Regions from separate parts of the Alistipes megaguti genome, predicted to be linked through region 2. Evidence: riboswitches for the same ligand, from Rfam matches in the RefSeq annotation. Region 2 holds a riboswitch; the other holds the start of a gene.

Region 1 (11,777 bases), on a different contig from region 2:
CAACGACTGCCCGGGGACGACGAATAGCGGCGTATCGGCATCGGTCCGGGGCGTCAGTTCGAATTCAGGGGACGGAATCACCTCCTCCTTGTCATCGCTGCAACTCGTGGTACACAGCACGGAGGTCAGCAGCAATCCCCAAAGTAACAATTTCCGTTTCATTTCTTTTCCAATTTAAATTAAATATCATTTTTTCAAAGTGGAACTTTCGATGCTTATCTCCAACAGGTGCAGATCCTCAACCCCCATGACTTCCGTAGAGTTTTCTCCGAGCCAGCCGTTCTGCTGATTGACGCCCGTGTAAATACGGATGAAATCCGCACCCGGAAGGTCGACCGGATTGCCTTCGGCATCCACGGCCCATCCGATGTCGATGGCCGACGCATCGGCCGTGTTCGTTTCGTTGTCGGCATAACCGTAAGCGAATTTGTAGAGTGCGAAGTTATTTCCTTCGCCGGAGAGGTCGAGTCCGTTCTGAGGCAGCCGGGTTCCCTCGAACGTCAGTTCATTCCCCTCGACCCATTGCGGAAAGTACGGCTGTGCATGGTATCCGTTTTTCGCAATATAGCCGCTGCCGTTTTCGCTGTCCGTCCAACGGATATACTTCTCCGCATCGGCGGGAGTTTCCGTCTCCGGACGGTAATAGGTGATCCGATAGTCCGTAACGGTCCGGATGTCGTTGCCCGCAGCTTGCAGTTCGTCGAACCACGCTTCCCTGCCGCCCGGATGGGCGCTGCCGGCGATTTCATACCATTCGTCGTCATCGGGGCGACCGTTGCCGTTGGCGTCGTAGGCCACCTGGATGATCCCCGGCTCACTGCTGCCGTACTCCGTATGCCCGCCGGCATTGAATGCGTTCCCCAGCACACGGAAGTCGCACAGCCCCGGTTTGTTTTCGATCGTGTGGTCGAATCCCACGACGACATAGCCGCCGTAACCACCCAGAGAGATCATCGTCCGACGGTTGTCCCTGATGGCTTCGAGTACTTTCCGGTTCATATCCTCCTGCGTGTCGCCCTCCTCGTACTCGGGCATCGTATTGGTGAATTGCCCCACGGCAGGACGATAGTCGAGGACTTTCGTCACATACGGCGAAACCCCGTCGGGAGAGGGCGTATCGGAACCCTCATCGTCGTTACAGGCCGTTACGCCGAAGAGCAACGCCGAGCCGAGCAGTGCCGGATACATGCGTTTCAACAACATTTTTTCCATTGTCTCCATAAAATTCAGGTATCAATAAAATTCGTATTCCGAAAAAACGATATGCGCCGGGATGTCGCCCGTACGGACTTTCCATTGCAGTTTTCCTTCGGGAGAGAAACAGTAGAGGTAACCCGGCGTCACGTAGTCGGTCGCATCGCACACGAATATCTCCTTCGTTTCGGGGTTCACAGCCAGTCCGTAGGGCAGGGCGATCTTCTTTTCGGAGCCGTCGGTGATGAAGTTGCCCGGCCGACGCTCGTCCGCGGCAGTGTCGTATACGGCATACGAGACCTCGTTCTTTCCCGTCGTGTAGTTCCACTCGGTGCTGATCGTGTAGAGCAGGTCGTCGTCCATGCACATCTCGCTGGCCGGGATTCCCAGGTTGCCGACGACCTGCTCCGTCGCCGCATCGATCACGAAGATGTCCGATCCCGTGCCGTAGTAGTCGCCGCGCGAGCTGACGTAGATACGGCCGTAACGGTCTTTTTCCATACGGTGCAGGTTGATGGCCACGTCGATCGTATTCACGACCTCGAACGTGCCGAGGTCGACGACCGACACCCTGCGGTCGTAGTTCGGGAACCGGTAGCCGCCCGAATTGGCCACGTAGAGCCGCCCGTTCACGACGACCATCTCTTCGGGTTGGTATCCCACGACCGTCTCGCGGGTGATGCGCAGCGTCCGTGTATCGATCTCCACGACCTTGCCCGGACGGGCGTTGGGGTCGATCTGCACCGGTCCGGCATAGGAACTGACGTAGGCCCTGTCTCCGTCGAAGACGATGTAGCGGCAGTTGGGGATGTCCACACTGCCGATGTGTCGGGCCGTGTAGACGTCCATCACCTCGACCATGTTCGAGCAGTTCACCACGACGTACAGGCGGCCGTCGTGGATGGCAATGTCGTTGCCCACATCGCCCAGCTCCTTCACCACGTCGGGGTTGCGCTCCGGATAGATGTTGCGCAGATAGCCGCCCGTGCGGAAGTCGAAGTGGTCAACGGTGCACTTGTTGCTGCCCATGTTGCCCTCGTTGACGAGGAAGAATCCCTCGATGCGCTCCGGATTCGTCGGCAGCGCGACGAATTCCGCCTCGGAGCGGATCATCGGCAGCTCCTTCCGGCATCCGGCGAGCAGCAGGACGAAGAGTGCGACAGTTATAACGCGATATCGTTTTCGCAGATTCATAATGACTTAAAAGGTATATTGCACGATCAGCCTGAAGTTGATGCCCGGCATCGGGTAGCAGACCACCACTTCGTATTGCTGGTCGAACAGATTGTTCACTTCGAGCGTCGTTTTCAGGTCGCCGCCCCACAGCCGCCAGTTTTTCGCCACCGAGAGGTCGCTCGTGTACCACGGCAGCTGATAGTTGCAGGGGATATTGGCCTGCGACGAATAGCGTTCGCCCGTGTAGATAAAGCTGTAACTCGCCTCCCACGTGCGCCATGCGGCATTCAGCACCGCCGAACCGCTGTGCCACGGGATGTAGGGAATCTGTCCGCCGTAGAATTCGCTTCCTGAATCGGTAAAGTCCTGCGCTTGCTGGTAGGTGTAGTTCAGCCGGCCGACCATCGAGAGGGCGCGCCCCGCGGTCCACTCCGTCTGCACGGCAACATCGACGCCTCGGATCTCCACCTTGCCCAGATTGACCATCGTCCAGCGGAAGAAGTTCGACGTAGGCGTGGCCACGATCTTGTTCTCCACCTCGTTGTAGTAGACGTCGGCCTGCATTTCCAGCGCACGCAGCCACGTGCGGGAGAACTCCTTCCGGTAGGTGAAGCCCGCATTGTACTGGGTGGTGAATTCGGGGTCGAGGTTCGCATTGCCCACGAACGTGTAGTAAAGGTCGTTGAGCGTCGGCATACGGAATATGCGCTTATAGAAGGCGCGCAGGTTCAGGTCCGCCCCTCCGAACGGCCGCCACGAGATGATGACCGCCGGAGTGAGTTTCCGTTTGTCGGGAGCCGTCTCGCCTCGGGTGCGGTCGCGAACCAGCGTGCCGAGCAGGCTCGCCTGCACCTCCACGCGGTCGAAGCGGAACGCCGTGGCCGCGGCCGCCAGCATCGTGTGACGGCGGGGATAGACGAAGTCGCGCAGGTCGGCGTCCAGCAGGTTGAACTGATAGTCGACCGAGAGGTTCGCCTCCCACCACGGGAAGATCGTGAAGCGGTTGGCGGCGGAGAGGTACGCCTCCTGCTGGTAGTAGCGGTTGTTCGTGTACATCAGCGACTCGTCCTTGTTCGGATCGGCCAGATAGTGCAGGTAGTCGTAAGCGTACTTGGCATTGGCCATCAGGCTGTACCATGAGGTGAAATCCTTTTTGAAGGCTCCTTGCACGAAGAAATTGGTGTCCCACTGGCGGTCTTCGTGCGAAAACTTGTTGCGGACGACAGCACCGGGGTATCCGCGTTCCGAGTTGTAGAAATAGACTTTCGCCCGCCAGTAGCCGCGGTTCATCCGGCCGTAGAGACCACCCTCCGCCCGAACGGCGTTCACGTCGCCGTTGCGCCGCACGGCGGTCGTGTCGTAACCCTCCTGCATACGGTAGGTGAACCTGTAACGGCCCGACGAACGGAGGTATTCCGCACTGAGCGAGCCGTTCACCTGCCCGCCGAGTTTCTGCTCCCAGAGCAACGCCGGATTGACGACGCCGAACGAACCGGTCTTGAACGAAGCTTTCAGACGGTGGGTTTTGCCCGCTTCGAACCGCGGCGTGCGCGATTGCAGGTAGATGGAACCCGAGGAGCCGAAGTCCTTGGCGGGCTGGAACACGGCGCTTTTCTGCCCATTGTAGAGCGTCACCGACTCCATGTTGTCGAGCGAGAAGCGCCCCAAATCGACCGTGCCGTTCTGAGCGTTGCCCAGTTCGATACCGTCGTAGAAGACCCCGACGTGGTTGGTGCCCATGCTGCGGATGTTCACCGTTTTCAAACCGCCGACGCCTCCGTAGTCCTTGATCTGGATGCCCGAGAAGTAACGCAGCGCGTCGGCTACGTTGTGCGAATTGAGCCGCTGGAGGCGTTCGCCCGAGAGCTCCTGCACGGGAATCACTTCCCTGCGGATAACATGGCCCGTCACAACGACTTCCTGTACATGTTGAAGGCTATCCAAACGCCCTTGCGCATGTACGCCGCCCGGAATACCTTCCCCCGCAAAAATCAGGAAGAATAACAAGAATCTATAATACCTGCCAAACATTTATATAAATATCCAACCGACCGATCCACGAGTACGGTTAAATCCATAAAACATTGGCAGGTCTTCTGACTGACTCCTCATCCGAAACCTTCCCGGTAAAAAACCAGTGGTACAGATTTTTCGGATGATTGAAGGAGCTTCACAGCAGCGGGTCTGTCCGGGATTCCCACCCGGTTCCCTTTTAATCCCATGACTCGGAAAGAGCCATATCCGGAACCAATCGGCTGCAAAGATAATATTTTTTTTCAGCATTCAAAATTTCTGCAACCGCGAATTTTATGCAAGTTCCCAATTATCACAACCCGTAAATATCCGATATCTCATTTCAATACAGATATTTATCCATCGCAATCCATATCCCGTATTCAGCTTTGTAACCTTCCGCCATCATAGGCTCCGACACACGGAAGAAGCGCAATTCGCCCGGAGTGTAATCAAGTTACAAGATCCGGATACCCGAGAAGGTTATTTGGCCACTGCAACGTACCAAGCCCTCGCTTCTGCTCAAGGGAGAGACGCCGCGACTGGTCGACGAATGGCAGGTTGCCCCCGTATTGTGGGATGCGGTCCGTAATGCCGTGGACGAAAGAGGGTTAAAAGGGCAGTTTATCCTGACTGAATCAACTATAATAGACGATACGGAGATCATGCATACAGGAACCGGCAGGATATCGAAAATGTCCATGTATCCGATGAGCCTTTACGAATCCGAAGAGTCGAACGGTAAGATATCGTTGAAAGAACTGTTGATATAGACGGTTCAGTTCGGAACTCTCCATTGAGGAGCTTATTTTTGCAGCCTGCCGCGGCGGATGGCCTGCATCGTTGGACGAAATGAGTAATCGGGCCAAGTTGCTGATCGCAAAGGATTATCTGGACGTTATCTGTAACGAGGATATTTCGAAAGAGGATAAGATCCGGCGCAATCCTGCTTTGACGCGGCTCATCATGCGTTCATACGCCCTCAACCTTTGCACACTGGCGAAAAAAACAAGCATACTGGCAGATGTCTCGGTTGAGATGGAAGGCTCCTCCATGAAAACTTTCGATGACTATACGAGTGCGCTGAAACGGTTTTTCGTTATTGAAGATATAGAGGCATGGTATCCCGCCATTCGGTCAGCGACAGTCATCAGAAGCGGGGAAAAACGATGCTTCGTCGATCCGTCGATAGCCATCGCGGCGATGGGCGCATCACCCCGAAGTCTGGAGGTCGACCTGAAGACGTTCGGATTCATATACGAATGCATGTGCATCCGGGACCTGAGAATATATTCACAGGCATTAGGCGGGAATTTGTCCTACTACCAGTATCGGTATGGCCTGGAAGCCGATGCGGTTTTGCAGCTGGATGACGGCAGATATGCGCTTATCGAGTGTAAACTCGGCAGCAGGGAGATAGACGAAGGTGCAAAACACCTGCCCGAACTAAAAGGCCTTGTCGAACGGCAGAATAAACAAGAAAGACAAATGCCGCTGCGGCTTCCGGACCTGATGATCGTATTGACCGGAGGAAACATGGCCTATACACGCGACGATGGGGTCAAGGTGATCCCTTCAGGTTGTCTGAAGGATTAGCCGGGAGAATTTAGTCAACGAGTTTTTTTCCTGCGAAAGCTATCGGAATTTCCTGAATATGCTCAGGTAAGAGATAATAATATCATATCTATTTTACGCACTATGGGTAGTATTCCAATAAATGTGTCTGAAAGTAACAATGGCCACATATCTGAAAAATCTGTAGAGTTACTCCTGCCTTTGTACGATTTATTTTTGGGAAGCCATTTGCCATAGATATAGATATTCCGCTCAAGATAGAGCGTGTGCAGGTCATATGAGATGACCCACAGACATAACGAGTGGTCACCTCGAAGATTGAATGTCAGATCACGGAAAGCTGCTTTCGGGAAGCGGACGTCCTGCGTGTAGAAGCGCCCCTTGTAACCCGCAGGCGTCGCTTCACACAAGTAGACGCTAAAAGTACTGAACAACCAGCGGAGAATCCTCCGCCGGTTCTCGGGATATAGACTCTCAACATAAAAGCGATGGTAGTAAATCATCTCCTGCTGCTTCAACGTAAACGATACCTCCGGGCAAAATAGGCAACAACGCCCGGAATGTGCTTTTTGTAATAGGGCTGATTCTCCCGGCACCACGTGGCGAGCTGCTGCTTCGTGGTAAAGGGACGATGCCAACTGCGTCCCGACATAATACGATCCAACTCGGGAGCCAAGCGCTCGACAAAATCTCCGACGGTCCAGCCTTCCCAGATGTGTTTCTGAAGGTCAATCATACCAAATCCATTTTGAAGTTTGACATACGGTTCATGGGCCGGTCCCATTTAGGAAAGAAGGTGCCGACCACGGGCAGATACACAGCGGCGGGACCAACCGGAGACACTTTTCGGACGATACGACCCGAACGGGTGGAGATCGTGCGAAAAGGGCTTCAAGGTGCAGGCGCGCTGCTATCTTAGCCCGCGGTCGGCACTTGCGGAATAACCTTATACCCCACTGTCAAACTTTTTGCTCATCCGGTCCAACTACAATCCGGGGAGTACGTCGCAGCGCATTCTGCAGATTGCGCTGGTTGATCCGGTAAACGAGCATTAGCAGATCATAGGCGCTGTACAGGAATTGCCGCCGATAGATCTTGGGGCGAATCAGCCGTTTTTGACGGTAATGGGTCAGCGTTTCGGGACGAATATCGAGGACTTCGCAGGCCGCATCGGCCGTCAGGAATAACGGCTCGTCGCTTTGACTGCACAGGTATTCAAAAAGCAGCAAACTTTTGCTCAAAAGAAAGTTCGTCTTGATGAGACGTTCGAGCTGTTCGGAGGAGACAAGCCGATAGATGCGGGGATTTTGTTTGGTTTCCATGAGTAACAGATTTATTGATTCAACAATTCGAGTTTCCCGCGGCGGCGTATCTTGCGGATGAACTCCTGCACCTCGGAGAGCAGGCACATGCGCCGGGCTCCGATGTTGAAGCCGACGAGCAGCCCCTGTTCGCGGAAGCGGCGCACCTGGCGTTCGCTCTGGCGGAGCAACTGGCAGACCTCCGCAAAATCGAGGATCGGATCGCCTTCGAGCTGGCTCCGGTGATCCTCCATGAAGTGTACGATCTCGAGGATCTCTTCGACCGTCCGCAGAATGCGGGACAGGTCATCCGTGTGTTGATTTTCCATCTATGTCGGGTTTGGTTTCCACGGCAAAAATGGGACAACCCCGAAACTCGTTTATCAGTGTTTGAATCAATTATATGTTTTCCCAGATCCGAAACCCGGAGATTTCTTGTTCCCGGCAATCCATCAGAGAGCAGAACAAAATTCCCATAATTTGCCGGCATCGGCAAAAATCATTATATTTGGGTCGGGAATCGACCGTTTCACTTGCCGATACGACGTTCGATTATGGAGTACATTTCAGTCGCGGCATTCGCCGCAAAGTACGGCATCGCGGAACGCACGGCCCGCAACTACTGCGCCTCGGGAAAGATCGAGGGAGCCTTCTTGACGGGCAAGACCTGGAATATCCCGGCAGATGCTACATTGCCTCAGCGCAAGCCGCGAGCCGGGCATATCATGCCGTTGTTGGAGGTGCTGCGTGAGCAGAAGACGATGCGTCTCAAGGGCGGCATCTACCACCGCACGCAGATAGACCTCACCTACAACTCGAATCACATCGAGGGCAGTCGGCTGACCCACGACCAAACACGTCATATCTTCGAGACCGACACGGTGGGTGTCGAGGGCGAGACGCTACGCGTGGACGATATCCTCGAAACCACAAATCACTTCTGCTGCATCGACATGATCATCGACCGGGCCACGGAGCCGCTCACCGAGGCTTTCATCAAGGAACTGCATGCACAACTCAAGTCCGGCACGTCGGACAGCCGCAAGGAGTGGTTCGCCGTGGGCGAATACAAGCGTCTGCCCAACGAGGTCGGCGGCATGGAGACTACACCTCCCGAAGAGGTACACCGCGAGATGAAGCGACTCCTAGCAGAGTACAACGCCCGGCGGAGCAAGACGCTCGACGACATCCTCGACCTGCACCTGCGTTTCGAATGCATCCACCCGTTTCAGGACGGCAACGGCCGTGTCGGACGCCTTGTGATGTTCAAGGAGTGTCTGGCGGCCGGCATCGTTCCCTTCATCATCACCGACGACCTCAAGATGTTCTACTACCGTGGTCTGCAACAGTGGCCCGCCGTGCGTGAATATCTGCGCGACACCTGCCTCACGGTGCAGGACAACTACAAGGCGTTGCTCGACTACTTCCGAATCCCCTACTGAACCGCCAGAACAATCTCCAGGCAAATTACACAATCAGAGGTATCCGGGTGGACACAAACGACTATCTGCCGAACTAAATCTTTGATTTATTTATATTTACACACAGTATACTACTTACAAAATTCGGCAAAAAAATCCGCAGGTTCGTTTCCAATTCGGTTGCAAAATCAGGGAATTTTAGTAACTTTGTAACAACCAAGTGAATACAAGGGAAAACAGCGAAAAAAGGTTGTGGCCTATTCGGTGTATCTAAAAATTTTTACAATCTTAACATATTGATATATTGGCAATTACGATATGGGTTCAGTTATCGTTCTCTCCGCCAGGTCCGCGGATCGACCAGACAAAAAACGCTGCAAATCACTTGATTTGCAGCGTTTTTTCATATCTTTTGCCCCGGTTCACCGTCTACGACCGGTCGAGCGGACAAACGCCGCGAAACGCTTCAGACCCTCGTCGAGTCGCGTCCGCGGGCAGGCGATGTTCCAGCGCATGAAACCCTCCCCTTCGGCTCCGTACATCGTTCCGGCATTCAGCCACAGCCCGGCCTCGTCGACCAACCACCGTTCGAGCTCCTCCGATGCAAGTCCCAGCACCCGGCAATCCATCCAGACCAGATAGGTCCCTTCGAGCTCCGCAATCGGGAAGTCGGGCAGCTGCTCCCGGCAGAAAGCCCGCATGTGCCGGTAATTCGCATGGAGATAGCCGACCAGTTCGTCGAGCCACTCCCCACCCTCGTTGTAGGCCGCACGCGTGGCAATGACCCCGAACGGATTGACGTCGCAAACCTCGTTGTCGTTGATGGCCCGGTCGATTCGTGCCCGCAGCCGGTCATCCGCACAGACGATGTTCGCAATCTGCAGCCCGGCGATATTGAACCCCTTGCTCGGAGAGACACACGTCACGCTGTGGCGCAGGAACTCCTCCGACATCGAAGCAAAAGGCGTATAGCGATGCCCCTCATAGACCAGTTCGCAATGGATCTCATCGGCGACGACCAGCACTCCGTGACGGATGCAGATCTCGCCCAGGCGCTGCAGTTCGTCGCGCCGCCAGACCCGCCCGACCGGATTGTGCGGATTGCACAACAGCATCACCTTCACCTGCGGATCGGCCGCCCTGCGCTCCAGATCCCCGAAATCCATCTCATAGGTATCGCCAACGGGCCGCAGCGGCGACGTGACCGTCTCGCAGCCGTTGTTGCGGATCGACGAGAAGAAGCAGTTGTAGACCGGCGTCTGCACCAGCACCTTGTCGCCCGGACGCGTCGCGGCCTTGATGATCGCCGAGAGGGCCGGCACCACCCCCGACGTGTAGATCATCCACCGGCGGTCGAACGTCCAGCCGTGACGCCGGGCGAACCACCCCGTAACGGCCTCGTAATAACTCTCCGGAACCCGCGTATAGCCGAAAATCCCGTGTTCGACCCGTCGCCGCAGCGCCTCGACAATCGCCGGAGCCGTCCGGAAATCCATATCGGCCACCCACATGGGCAGCACGTCGTCTCTGTCGGCACTGTCCCATTTATAGGAGTCGGTACCGCGCCGCAAGACCGGCGTATCGAAATCGTATTTCATCGAAGGAGGGTTTTATCGGTGATCTCATACGTACCGCCGTCGCGCAGGCGGATCTCACAGTCGGCCGGAGGCAGGATGTTCCGGTCGATCGTCACCGAACCGATCGCGTCGGCCACGATCCGCCCCGACGTCGGGTTCTTGATGTTGGTGATCGCGCCGCGGATATCGGCCTGCAGGGTGGTGTACTCGAAGGCCCGGTCGCAATCCTCGCCGAACGTGCAGTTCTCCAGCACCAGATTCTCCGCATAGCAGAGCGGCTGCTCGCCCGTGATGTGGCAGTTCACCAGCCGCAGGTTCCGCGAGTGCCAGCCCAGGTACTCGCCGTTGAGCTCCGAGTCGTAGATCGTCACGTTCTCCACCTCCCAGAACGCATCCTTGGTGGTGATCCGCGCGTGGTGGATCTCGGCGTCCTTCACATACTGGAAGACATACCGGCTGTCGCTCTCCAGCCCGTCGACGTAGATATCCCGGCTGAACATGAAGGGATAGGTCCCCTCATGCAGCTTCAGGTTGCGGGCGCGGATGCCCCGGCAGCGCCAGAAGACCTCGTCGGCATCGTTCATCGTGACGTCCTCAAGGTCGATCTCCTGCATTTCGCGGAACATCTTCGGGGCGTCGATCACCGTATCGGTCATCTTCAGATGGTCGGAATACCACAGCGCCGAACGCCCTCCGACGTCGAAATAGCAACGGTCGATCCGGAAGCCGTGCACGTGCCAGAAGGGGTAGTTGCCCTCGAAACGGCAATCGACCGCCTCGATGTTGCGGCACTCCTTGATGGCCGACTCCCCGGCCCGGACAATCACCTGCTCCAAGCGCAGGTCATGGGAACCGAACAGGGGTCGCTCGCCCCCGAACTCCCGATTTTTAATCACTTCCATATCTCTTGATTTGAATTTGTCGGTTTTTCGTCCTTGCTCCCGCAAAGTTACGGGAGATTGCGCCGAATCGCTGTAGACGAATTACGGATAATATAACCACGATTACTGAAGCCGCTTATCGCCGCTTGAGCCACCGTTTGCCCGCCAGCCGGACCAGGAAGATACCCCCCCGGAAACACAACTCGACACACATGGCGATCCACACGCCCTTCAGCCCCAGCGTCGGGGCCAGCCACGCCGCCAGCGAAAGCCGCACGGCCCAGATGCTGAAGAAGTTCATCAGACACGGCACCATCGTGTCGGCCGCCCCGACAAAGACGCCGTAGGCGACGATCGAGGCCGCAAACATCGGTTCGGCAAAGGCCTCGATGCGCAGGGCCATGACGCCCAGCTGGCGGATCTCCTCCACGGGCGTCATCAGACCGATGATCTGCGGGGCGAACAGATACATCAGCACACCCATCACCCCCATGATCCCCATGCCCGTCAGAACGGTGATCCGGGCAAAGCTGCGCGTGAGTTTCAGCCGTCCGGCCCCGATGCTCTGCCCGACGAGCGTGGTAGCCGCCTCGGCAATGCCGTAACCGGGCATGTAGCAGAGGCTCTCGGCCGTCACGG
Region 2 (11,777 bases):
CACCTCGTGGAGCTTCAGACCGAGCCGCCAGGCCGTGTATTTCATCTCGATCTGGAAGCCGTATCCCTTCATGCGGATGGCGTCCAGGTCGATGGTCTCCAGCGCGCGGCGCGAGTAGCAGACGAATCCGGCCGTGGCGTCACGCAGCGGCAGACGGGTGACCGTACGCACGTAGACCGAGGCAAAGTAGGACATCAGCAGCCGCGACATGGGCCAGTTGACGACGTTGACCCCCTTGACGTAACGCGAGCCGACGACCACGTCGTAGTCGCCCTCGACGGCGGCGCGGTAGAGGCGGACCAGGTCGTCGGGGTTGTGCGAGAAGTCGCAGTCCATTTCGCAGATGTAGTCGAAGCCGTTCTCGAGACCCCAGCGGAATCCGGTGAGGTAGGCGGTTCCGAGGCCCTGTTTGCCCGAGCGCTGGAGCAGATGGAGCGTTCCGGGAAACTCCTGCTGGCGCTGGCGGACGATGTCGGCCGTACCGTCGGGCGAACCGTCGTCGATGACGAGCATTTCGAAGGGTTCGGGCAGCGAGAAGACCTTGGAGATCATCTTCGAGATATTCTCCTTTTCGTTGTAGGTCGGGATGATGACGAGTTTTCGCATGAGTGTCTGCGTGAATGGTTTGGAAGAACAAATATACGATTATTTTCCGAATTCCGTTTTTTGTCGCCGTTATTTTGCGCTTCGTCGCAGCGAGCGCACGAAGCGTCGGTCGTCGTCCGAGACGCGCAGCGACTCGACGATCTTCTGCAGCGACTTGTTGAAGGTCCACGCATCGAGCGGACAGGCTTCCGCCAGCCAGCGGCGCATGCGTTCGGGGAAGCGGACATAGCAGACCGAAACGGCCCACGCCACCCCCATGCGGGCGTAGTAGCCCTCGTGGTGGAACGTCTCGAAGCGGCGCAACAGCGCCTCGAGGTGCTCCGCGTCGATGAAGTTGGCCGTGGCCATCACCACGGCGAAGCGCTCATCGTACTCGCGCGGAGAGTCGAAGTAGGGCTGGATGAAGCGCCACATGGGCTCCCGCTCCGCGGGGCGCAGCTTCCAGCAGAAGCAGTCGCACAGCGCCCAGTTGTCGATCTTCGGGACGAAGCGGGCGACCAGTTCGAGCTTTTCGTCGACCGGGCAGCGGACCTCGCCGATGACCAACCCCTGCAGCATGCGCTCCTCGTGGTAGGGGCAGTTGTCGTCGCGGAGCACGTCGCGCCACGCATCGCTGCGGGCGATTTCGCGGGCCAGGGCCCGCAGGCGGGGGATGCGGATGCCGATCGAGGGCCCGATGCCGGGGATCAGCGAGGCGTTGAAGTCGCGGTAGGCCGGGTCGGCCATCGCAAGGAGCTGTTCGCGGATTTTCATGGATTGCGGAATTTTGGGGTCAGACCGATGAAGAACGAGGCGTTCAGACGCGGCATCGGGCGCCCCAACACCGACTGGTACTCTTCGTTGAAGAGGTTGTAGATGCACCCCTTGAGCGAGAGCGTCAGACGGCGGAACTCAAGGCTCTTCTCCAGCGCCAGGTCGTTCATTACGTAGGCCGGCACGCGTCCCAGCGCGCCGAGGTCGTTGTTCGACATGGTGAAGCGCTCGCTGTACCACTGCCACTTGTAGCTCAGCACCCAGCGGCGCCACGCCACCCGGGCCGTGAGGGCCCCCGACCAGACCGGAATGTAGACCAGCTGGCGGCCCACCGACTCGTCGGCCTCGGAGAACTTGTCGCCGCGGTTGATCGAGCGGGTCCAGGCCAGGTTGCCGTCCGCCGAGAAGCGCCACCCCGAGGCGGTCGAGGTCGAGGCCGTGATCTTGCCCTCGGCGCCGTAGCTGTGGACGCGGCGGATGTTGATCGGCGTATAGACCCCCTGCTTGGCCGTGGCGATCCAGAGGATCCAGTCGTCGATGCGCGAGTCGAAGAGCGTGGCCGAGAGGCGGAGCGAGCTGCGCCGGCTGCGGAGCGTCGACTCCACGCCGGCATCCCACGTCCAGCCGCGTTCGGGGTCGAGATCCGGATTGCCGCCCGGCTGGAAGTAGAGGTCGTTGAGCGTTGGGTAGCGGTAGTTGCGGGCCGCCGAGGCCTTCAGCACGACATGGCCGCGTTGGGAGGCCTGCCAGTCGACGAACAGCGCCGGGATGAGCGGCGTCGAGCGGTCGCCGTAGAGCTCCCACCGCAGGTCGACGGCCACCCCCAGTCGCGGTACCGGACGCCACTTGGCCGAGGCGAAGGCCGACAACTCGAACCGCTCCTGACGGTAGAGCGTATCGGCCTGTCGGCCCGTCGTGGCGTCGATCACCGAGAGGTCGCCGCTGTGGACGCGGTGCTGGTGGCCCGAGAGGTTGGCCGCGAAGAGCCACTGCTCGTTCGGCGCGTATTCGGCCTCGGCCCGGACGAAGAGGGTGTGGATCCGGCTCCGGGCGTCGGTCACCGGGATGAAGTTGCCCGCCCCGTCGGGGTCCGACTCCATGCGGTAGCGCAGATCGTCGTAGGTGTAGCCGGCGCGGGCCCCGACCTTCACCCCGCCGAAGAGGCGGTCCCACGAGACGACGGCCCGCAGCGTGCGTTCGGCCTGCGAGTTGCGCTTTTCGCGCGAGGTGTTGCGGTCCGACGACAAGAGGGCCAGCCCGCGGTCGGTGTCGAGATACCATGCCGCCAGCGAGAAGCGGTCGCCGCGATCCGACGTGTAGTAGAGCTCCTGGAGCAGGTGCAGGTCGCGGAAGGCGCCGTTGCGGTTGCGCACGAGCGGGTAGTAACTTCCGACGATCTGCCCGTCGGCATCGGTCGTGAACTGTTTCGAGTCGTAGTTGCGGTAGCGGAAGTCGTTCTCCGAGGTGCTGGCCAGCAGTCGCGTCGAGGAGCTCCAGCGCCGGCCGCGGTAGCTCAGCTGCAGAAATTCGTCGAACGTGGTGAACGACCCGATGCCTTGGATGTAGCGCAGCGAGAGCCCCTCCCGGTCGGGTTGGCGGGTGGCCAGCGTGATGGCGCCGCCCAGACCGCCGCCGGTGATCCCCACCGAGCTGGCCCCGTGGTAGATCGCCGCGCGGTCGACAAAGTAGGAGGGGATGAGCGAGAAGTCCACCTGTCCGAGCATCGGCGAGTTGACCTTCATGCCGTTCCAGGTGACCTGCGTGTGGGAGGGGGCCGTGCCGCGGAACGAGGCCGTGGAGAGCGTCGCGCGGCCGTAGGATTTGATGAAGAGGGTCGAGCCGGCGCTCAGGGCGTCGGCCAGCGACGAGGAGATGTTCTCGCGCAGGATGGCGCTGTCGAGGACGGTGCGCTGCACGCCGATCTCCTTCATCGGGCGGCGCCCGGCGATCTCGACCTGCTCGATGGCCACGGTGCGGGCCGTGGAGTCGCGCTGCGCCAGGACGTTCCCCGTGCAGAGCAGTGCGGCGAGTATGACGGCAACGCTCCTCACCGCCTCGCTATTCGGTTCGGGTGACGGTGCGGTAGCAGCCCACGCCGCACACCTCGGTCGAGATTTCGCCCACGCCGTTGCCGGCCGTGCAGTTCACGCCGGTCTGGATGCGGATGAAGTCGATCTGCCGCAGGTCGACCGGATTTCCCTCCCCGTCGACGGCATTGGCGATGCGGAAGCGGTTCTTCGACCCGGCACCGTCGATCGTCGACGAATTGTCGGCGTATCCCCAGGCGAAGGACTGAATGTCGTAGATGCCGGTCTGCTCGTCGGGGACGACGTTGTCCGGAAGGCGGGTTCCCGTGTAGGTCAGCTCGCCGACCCAGGCCGGAATGTAGCTCTGCGTATGGATCGTGCGTTCGATCGTTCCGCTGCCGCCGCGGTTGTCCGTCCAGGCGACCGAACCGTCCTCCTGTGCGGTGTAGGTGACCTCGTAGCCGCGCGTGACCCGGGCCTCCTCGCTTCCCTTGAGTTCGTACCAGGTCTCGCCCGCGGGCGAACCGTCGCCGTTCGTGTCCTGCGCCACCGAGACGATGCCCGGCTCCGACGAACCGTTGAAGGAGTTGCCCGTGACGTAGAGGTCGTACTCCGCACCGCCCGAATTGGGCACCGGCTCGTCGAATCCCAGGATGATGTATCCGCCCCAGCCTCCGAGCGAGACAAATCCGTAGGTGACGGTTTCGGTGCCGGAGTCGGGCTCACCGCCCCGAGTCAGACGGGCCGAGGCGTAGGCGGCGGCCGCTTCGGGGGTGGTGATCGGCTCCTGCGGGAAGCCGGCCAGCGTGCTGTTGATGAACTGTCCCGGAGCCGGGGTGTATTCGAGAACCTTCGAGGTGGGGAACTCCTCGCGGACCGTGGTGATCGTCTCGCTCGAGTTGCAGGCCGTGGTCGCGATCAGGAGCCACGCGCCGTGTTTCAGGGATATCTTTTTCATGATCGGATGTTTGTCTGGTGGTTCAGAGTCGTTTGAAACAGAAGTTGCCGGGGATGACCCCCACGCGGAGCGTATCGACGGGCTGCCCTTCCGCCGTGAAGCGGTAGACGACGCCGTTCTGCACGTAGTCGATGGCGTCGGCGACGTAGACCTCGCCCGTGTCGGGATCGATCCCCAGCCCGTAGTAAAGCGTCCCGGCGTAGGGGAGGAAGGGCTCCGCCGGAAGACTTTCATCCTGCGTGGACATGCGCCATACGTCGCGGGCGATGAAGTAGAGGCGGTCGTTGGCCGCGTCGAGCGTCAGCCGCGACGGCGGACGGTCGGCCGGCAGTTCGAAGCGGCGCTCGACCTCGAGCGTCGCGGCGTCGATCCGCCACAGGGCCGGGGCCTCGCCTGACCGTCCGTCGGTGGCGGTCCAGAGCTTGCCGTGACGGTCCAGCACGAGCGAATTGGGCTGCCAGCCCACGGTCAGCGAGTCGACGAGCCGTTCGGTGCGGGTGTCGATGGCCAGGATCTTGTTGTCGTACGACCAGCAGTTGACCAGTACGCGGTCGCCCGAGAGGACCATCTGTTCGGTCGAGCGGTGGCCGTTCATGTCGATGCGCGAGCGGATGCGGTTGGTGCGCGGGTCGACGACCGTGATCCGCGGATCATAGAGGTCCGAGATGTAGGCCGTCTGCTCGTCGACGAAGAGGATCTGTCGCGGCGAGACCACCTCCTCGATGAGTCCTGTGATGCGGAACGTGTCGGGGTCGATGACGTAGATCACCCCCGAATTGTTGACCACGACATAGCCCTTTCCGTCGTGAAGGGTCATCGACTGAGCCACGTCGCCGAGTTTCATGCCGTTGGCGCGCAGGAAGACGGTGTTTTCGAGTCGTCGCGACTCGGGGTCGTAGTACGACAGCGAGGCGTTGTCCCACATGAAGTTGCCCTCGCAGGTGATGAAGAGGCCGCGGCCGCGGAGGTCGAACGCCTCTTCGGCCTGGGGCCCGTACTCCATGCAGGCGCCCGTGGAGAGGGCTCCCGTCAGGAGCAGAAGGCTCCGCAACAGCATATGTCGCAGTGCGTGTTTCATCCGTCCGGTTTGGTTTTTGAAGGCCCGAGCCCGAGCCCGGGCGGAGGGCGGCGTTCGGCGGAAGGGGTGAAGATTCGCGTCGAACCCCATTCACCGCGGGGTTTTCGGACCGGAATGCCGCGGCAGGTCTTCTGACTCGTTACCGGTCGGGCGCCTTCCCGCCCCGTGGGGCAGTGGCCGAGAGTGCCGGACCGTACACGTAACTTACAGCAGCGGGAACTGTTGCCGATTTGCACGGCATTCCCATTTAATCCCGGACGGTCGACTCCCGTCCCGGAACCGCAGCGCGACAAAAGTACGCTTTTTTCCGCGGAACACCATGCTGTTTTCGACAAAAAGGTTATCTTTGTGAAAAATAACCGGATGAAGTTGCTTGTTGTCGATCGTGTGAAGGGGTTTTCCGCCGAGTTGGAGGAGGCGTTTTGCCGGTTGCTCCCGCAACTCTCCCCGCGGCTTGCGGCGCCCCTCGAAGAGCGGGTACGGCAGATGCTGGCCCATCCCACAACGGCACTCTTTGTGGCTCGGGAGGCCGAGGCGCCAGAGGCCGCGATGGCGGCCGGGTCGACGACGCCGACCTGTGCGGATGATTCCGTTGCGCGCGGCCGGATCGTGGGCGTGCTGACGCTGGTGTGGTATGACGCACCGTCGGGGCGCAAGGCCTGGATCGAGGATGTGGTGGTCGACGCCGCGGCCCGCGGCTGCGGAGCCGGACACGCGCTGGTCGAGGCGGCGCAAGGCCTGGCCCGCGAGATCGGGGCGGAGCGGTTGATGCTTACCTCCAATCCCCGCCGTACGGCGGCACGGGCCCTCTACCGGAAATGTGGATTCAACGAGGCGGAGACTACGGTTTTCGTCTCCAACATGGATAAGGGATGAAAAAGTTTGCAAAGATTCTGACCACGATTGTGGTGGTCATTCTGGCGATCGCACTCATCGTGCCGTTCGCTCTGCGGGGCAAGATTGCCGACATTGTGAAGAAGGAAGCCAACGGGATGCTCACGGCCACGCTCGATTTCGAGGAACTCGACATCAGCCTGCTGCGCCACTTCCCCAACGCTTCGGTCGAGCTGAAGGGGCTGACGCTCGTCGGCGCCGAGGAGCCGTTCGTCGGCGACACGATCGTGGCCGCCCGGCGCATCTCGGTGGTGGTGAATCTCCTGTCGCTCTTCGGCGATGGCGGGTATGAGGTGACGAAGGTCATCCTGGCCGATCCGGCGCTGCACGCCCACAAGATGGCCGACGGCGCCGTCAACTGGGATGTGATGAAACCCTCCGAAGAGGAGCCGGCTGCCGAAGAGAAACCCTCCGAAGAGGGCGGCTCGTCGTTCCGCCTTTCGGTGCGCGACTTCCGCATCTCGGGAGCCGTGATCCGCTACGAGGATGATTCGACGCGGATGAGCTTCTCGACCGATCCGCTGTCGTTGCGCCTGCGCGGCGACATGTCGGCCGAACGCACGCAGCTCGATCTGCGTCTGAAGACCGAACGGACGAATTTCGTTTCGGGCGGTATTCCGCTGCTGAGCAATGCCGAGGCGGAGCTGGTGGCCGACATCGACGCCGATCTGAAGAACATGCACTTCACCTTCTCGAAGAATACCTTTCGGCTGAACGCCATCCAGGTGGGGCTTGACGGCTGGGTCGAGATGAAGGACGACGCCGTGGCCATGGCCCTCAAGGCCGGTTGTGACGGCGTGCAGTTCAAGGATGTGCTGTCGCTCATCCCGGCCTTCTATACGCGGGAGTTCAAGAATCTGACGGCCGGCGGCGAGTTGGATCTTTCGCTTTGGGCCCGTGGTGAGATGCGCGGCTCGCAGTTGCCGGCCTTCGAGTTGAAGACCTCGGTGCGCAACGGCAGCTTCCAGTATGCGTCGCTGCCGAAGGCCGTTACGGACATCAACCTCGAGGCGCGCATCGCCAATCCGGGCGGCGTGATGGACCGCACGGAGATCGACCTCTCGAAATTCGGCCTGCAGATGGCCGGCAACTCACTCGCGGCCACCTTCTATGCCACCAATCTGGCCAGCGACCCGACGTTCCGGGCCACGGCCGACGGCAAGATTGATCTGGGAGCCGTCAAGGAGGTCTATCCGCTGGAGAAGGGGATTGAACTCGAGGGTGTCATTACGGCCGACGTACAGCTCTCGGGCCGCATGTCCGACATCGAGAAGAACCGTTACGAGTCGCTGGGCGCCAAGGGAACGTTCGTGCTCGAGCAATTGGGACTGACGCTCGAAAACCTGCCGCCGATTCAGATCCGTCGGGCCGCGGCAACGATCACCCCGGCGGCGATGACCCTCGGCGAATTCGGCCTGACGGTCGGACGCAGCGATCTGTCGGCCAACGGCCAGCTGAGCGGTTATCTGGGTTATCTGCTGCGCGGCGAGGAGCTTTCGGGACGTCTCTACGTGAAGTCCGAATTGTTGGATCTGAACGAGATCATGGCGGCGCTTCCGGGCAGCGAGTCGGACGATGCCGCCGCCGAGGAGGAGGTTGCGGAGGAGGTGGCCGAGGCTGCCGATACGACGGCTTCCGCCCTGGAGATTCCGCGCAACCTGCGTCTGTCGCTCAATACCGATCTGAAGAAGGTCCTCTTCCAGAAGATGACCATCGAAAACATCACGGGCGAGATGAGCATGGCCGACGGTACGTTGTCGCTCGACGGCCTGCGGCTGGGCATCTTCGGAGGCAAGGCCTCGGCCTCGGGAAGCTACTCGACGGCCTCCGATCCGAAGCGTCCGGCCCTGAAGCTCAAGGCCGACTTTGCGAATGCCTCGTTTCAGCGTACGTTCGAGGAGCTGGAGATGGTCAAGCAGTTAGTGCCGATCTTCGAGAAGACGGGCGGCAACTATTCGCTGTCGCTCGATCTGGCCACGGCTCTTGATGCGGCTATGTCGCCCGACCTCGCTACGCTCAACGCCTCGGGCGAGATCCGCTCGGAGAATATCAATATCCAGAACATCAAGGCTTTCGAGGCGATGGCCGATGCGCTGGGCAACGATAAACTGCGCAAGATCGAGGCCAAGGATGTGAAGATCCGCTTCGAGATCCGCGACGGCCGGGTGAACACTTCGCCCTTCGATCTGAAGATCGGCGACGTAAACGTCAACCTTTCGGGTTCGACGGGGCTCGACCAGACGATCGACTACCAGGCCAAGGTGGCCATTCCGGGCGGCGGTGTGCTGCAGAACGTGGCCGTGAATATCGGGGGAACGTTCACCTCGCCGAAGATCACGCTCGGGGTGAAGGAGGCGGTTCAGGAGGCCGTAACCAACGTGGTCAACGAGCAGATCCAGAAGCTGACGGGCAGCGAATCGCTCTCGGAGGAGATTGCCAAGCAGGCTGAGAATCTGCGTCAGGAGGCCCGCAACGCGGGACAAAAGCTGATCGAGGTGGCCCAGCAGCAGAGCGACAAACTGGTCGAGGAGGCCTCGAAGAAGGGGGCGCTGGCCAAACTGGCGGCCAAGAAGGCCGGCGACAAGCTGGTCGAGGAGGCTGAGAAGCAGGCCGAGAAACTCACGGCCGAGGCCGAGAAGCAGATCGAGAAACTCACGGCCGGCAAACAATAGAGCGCCCGGTCGAAAGTCCGATACGACAAGGGGTGCTGACACAATGGTCAGCACCCCTTTTTTGTCGGATGGTCGGGCCGGCCTTATCGCCGGATGTAGGTCTGCAGCACCTCGACATACTCCGCGAAGGCGTCGCGTCCGGCGTCGGTGATGCGGCATACGGTACAGGGCATCTTGCCCCGGAAGGTCTTCTCCACGTCGATGTACCCTGCCCGGGCCAGTTTGTCGAGCTGCACGGAGAGATTGCCGGCCGTGGCGCCGGTCTGTTGTCGGAGAAAGGTGAAGTCGGCGCTTTCGACCCCGATGAGGACCGACATGACGGCCAGCCTCAGTTCCGAATGCAGTAGCGGATTCAACTCTCGGAACATGGTGTTATTTTTCGTGACGGGTCCGGTAGTTGATGATGTGGCCCGGGACGACCATCATCCCGACGAAAAGCAGGGCGAAGAGCAGGATCTCGTTGCTCATCATCGTCGTATCGATCTCTGTGGTGCGGGCCAGTTGTCCGAGCCGGAAGTCGTACAGTGCGAAGAGCACCGAGCCGGCCATGCCGAAGAATCCGGCTGCGGTGTAGACCTTCGAGCGGACGATCAGCCCGGTCGAGGCGGTGCCGACCGACATCGTGAGGGTGATCAGGGCGAAGAGGCTTGGGCGGTAGCTCCAGCCGTGGAGGAAACTGAAGAGGAAGATCGGAATGAGGGTCAGCGAGCAGACCCTCCACAGCGAGTGGATGATGCGGTCGATCTCGGTGCGGGGCTCTGAACTCTTTTTTTCGGGGAAGAGACGCATCAGCAGGCAGCCGATGACCGGAATGAGGAACCACGTCAGGCTCCATGCCGGGTCGGCACCGGCGATGTTGAGGGCGTAGTTGAGCAGCGATACGGCTACGGTCGTGTAGCCCCAGATGAGGAACGGGCGTCCCGAGTGGCGTTCGAGTCGTTGGCGGGTGCTGCGGATCATGCGCGTGATGAGTTCGAGACTCTGCTGCGCGTCGAGTTGTTTTTCGTCCATGTCGGTTGTTTTTTGAGGGTTTTCGGGGGTGAATGAACCGCGGAAGTCGACCGTGTATCGGTGCGGCAATCCGTGGCGGGAGTTTTCGTGCGGCGGCGTTTTGTGAGCGGCTACTCCTTTTCGTCGCCGAAGAGGTAGAAGAGCAGCGCGAGCAGCAGTTGCAGTCCCCATCCGGCGATGACCCACAATACCCACCAGTAGTGGGGTGAGGTCAGCCGGTTGACGACGGCCAGAAAGGCGCAGGTTACGGCTCAGACAATGACCTGTCGGGCAAATCCCCGGGCAAAATGGCGGCGTGCGGTCGCTCTCCCGGCGGTGGCCTCTTCCCTGGTGTGGATCTCCCTTTGCTGAGTCTCCGTGTGGTTGCAGGTTTTCATGGTCTTGTGTTTTTGGGGTGTTTCTGACGCCCCGACTTCTCGGGACGGAATCTTTTTCCTCTCTCCTTTGTTTGCAAATATAAAGTAGTTTATTTTATAAACCAAATTTTCGTACTGAAATTTTCGAACAGTTCGATCGAGAGTCCGTGTAAACAACAAGAAGACGATGCAGGAGTGGCGGAGAGCCGATTGAGCCGGGTGCGGCCGAACGGATGGCTGGACCGATTGGGGAGTCCGGCCCGGTTGTGACGGACGAGGCCTGCCGCTACACCTCGAACCGATACCCATCGGCCAGCAGCGGCTGCCACTCGGGGTGGCGACGGATATAGTGGACGATGTACGAACACTCGGGGATGATCCGATCGCCCCGCCGGCGGAACTCCTCCAGCGTCGCCTCGACCAGCTGACGGGCGATGCCTTGTCCTTCGAAGGCCGCCGGCACCTCGGTGTGGGTCAGGCGGTAGCCTCGCGGCGTCGCCTCGTAGTCGATCAGGGCCCGGGCGCCGTTGCCCAGGTCGAATTCATAGCGGCTCGCGGCCCTGTTGTGGATCAGTGGATAGCGTTTTTCCATCTTTTTTCGGTTTTGGATGCTCCGGAACAGATCAAATTCGGTTCCGAAATCGTATTTTTGTCTTCCGTATGGAACGGATTTCCGATTTGCTGCTCGACTGGTACGCCCGCGAAGGGCGCGATCTGCCGTGGCGCCGCACGCACGATCCCTACCGCATCTGGCTCTCGGAGGTGATCCTCCAGCAGACCCGCGTGGCGCAGGGCATGGCCTACTACGAACGCTTCACGGCGCGTTTTCCGGATGTCGCCTCGCTGGCCGCCGCCTCCGAGGACGAGGTGCTGCGTCTCTGGCAGGGGCTCGGCTATTACAGCCGTGCACGTAACCTGCTGGCGGCGGCCCGTGAGGTGGTCGAGCGCTTCGGCGGCGCGTTTCCCCGCCGCCTCGACGAGGTGCGTTCGCTGCGCGGCGTGGGCGACTACACGGCGGCGGCCATCTGCTCGGCAGCCTACGACGAACCCTGCGCCGTCGTGGACGGCAACGTTTACCGGGTTCTCTCGCGGCTGTTCGACATTGACCTGGCAATCGACTCCACGGCCGGACGCCGCGCCTTTGCCCGTCTGGCGCAGGAGCAGCTCGATCCGTCGGCCCCCGGGCGTTACAACCAGGCCATCATGGACTTCGGAGCGCTGCAGTGCACCCCTTCGGCGCCGCGTTGCGATTGCTGTCCGCTCTCCGGCTGCTGTCTGGCTCTTGCCGCCGGCACGGTTGCCGAACGCCCCGTCAAGCAGGGGCGGACCCGCATCCGCGACCGGTGGTTCCACTACCTGCACATCACTTCGGGCGACCGCGTATTGCTCCGCCGCCGCGAGGGGCGCGACATCTGGCAGGGG

The links. Region 2 has a riboswitch for cobalamin ahead of PUQ42_RS05300 (YncE family protein). Riboswitches for the same ligand answer to the same signal wherever they lie in the genome.
Region 1: another riboswitch for cobalamin. It lies ahead of PUQ42_RS01345 (TonB-dependent receptor); the one in region 2 lies ahead of PUQ42_RS05300 (YncE family protein).

Annotation. Positions count from the first base shown of each region.
Region 1 covers NZ_CALUHA010000003.1:4,667-16,443, reverse strand. Annotated here, with positions in the region: gene PUQ42_RS01360 (DUF5074 domain-containing protein) at 1-162, opposite strand, end outside; gene PUQ42_RS01355 (PKD domain-containing protein) at 187-1,212, opposite strand; gene PUQ42_RS01350 (DUF5074 domain-containing protein) at 1,234-2,388, opposite strand; gene PUQ42_RS01345 (TonB-dependent receptor) at 2,395-4,401, opposite strand; cobalamin riboswitch at 4,440-4,637, opposite strand; gene PUQ42_RS10300 (hypothetical protein) at 4,956-5,156, shown strand; gene PUQ42_RS10295 (DUF4143 domain-containing protein) at 5,254-5,979, shown strand; gene PUQ42_RS01335 (hypothetical protein) at 6,473-6,694, opposite strand; gene PUQ42_RS01330 (hypothetical protein) at 6,918-7,280, opposite strand; gene PUQ42_RS01325 (helix-turn-helix domain-containing protein) at 7,292-7,588, opposite strand; gene PUQ42_RS01320 (Fic family protein) at 7,814-8,701, shown strand; gene PUQ42_RS01315 (MalY/PatB family protein) at 9,103-10,278, opposite strand; gene PUQ42_RS01310 (DUF3737 family protein) at 10,275-11,159, opposite strand; gene PUQ42_RS01305 (MATE family efflux transporter) at 11,275-11,777, opposite strand, start outside.
Region 2 covers NZ_CALUHA010000014.1:24,519-36,295, forward strand. Annotated here, with positions in the region: gene PUQ42_RS05280 (polyprenol monophosphomannose synthase) at 1-606, opposite strand, end outside; gene PUQ42_RS05285 (DNA alkylation repair protein) at 676-1,359, opposite strand; gene PUQ42_RS05290 (TonB-dependent receptor plug domain-containing protein) at 1,356-3,410, opposite strand; gene PUQ42_RS05295 (hypothetical protein) at 3,418-4,344, opposite strand; gene PUQ42_RS05300 (YncE family protein) at 4,367-5,422, opposite strand; cobalamin riboswitch at 5,527-5,721, opposite strand; gene PUQ42_RS05305 (GNAT family N-acetyltransferase) at 5,786-6,298, shown strand; gene PUQ42_RS05310 (AsmA family protein) at 6,295-8,988, shown strand; gene PUQ42_RS05315 (winged helix-turn-helix domain-containing protein) at 9,072-9,356, opposite strand; gene PUQ42_RS05320 (hypothetical protein) at 9,361-9,999, opposite strand; gene PUQ42_RS10345 (hypothetical protein) at 10,110-10,232, opposite strand; gene PUQ42_RS05330 (GNAT family N-acetyltransferase) at 10,642-10,947, opposite strand; gene mutY (A/G-specific adenine glycosylase) at 11,016-11,777, shown strand, end outside.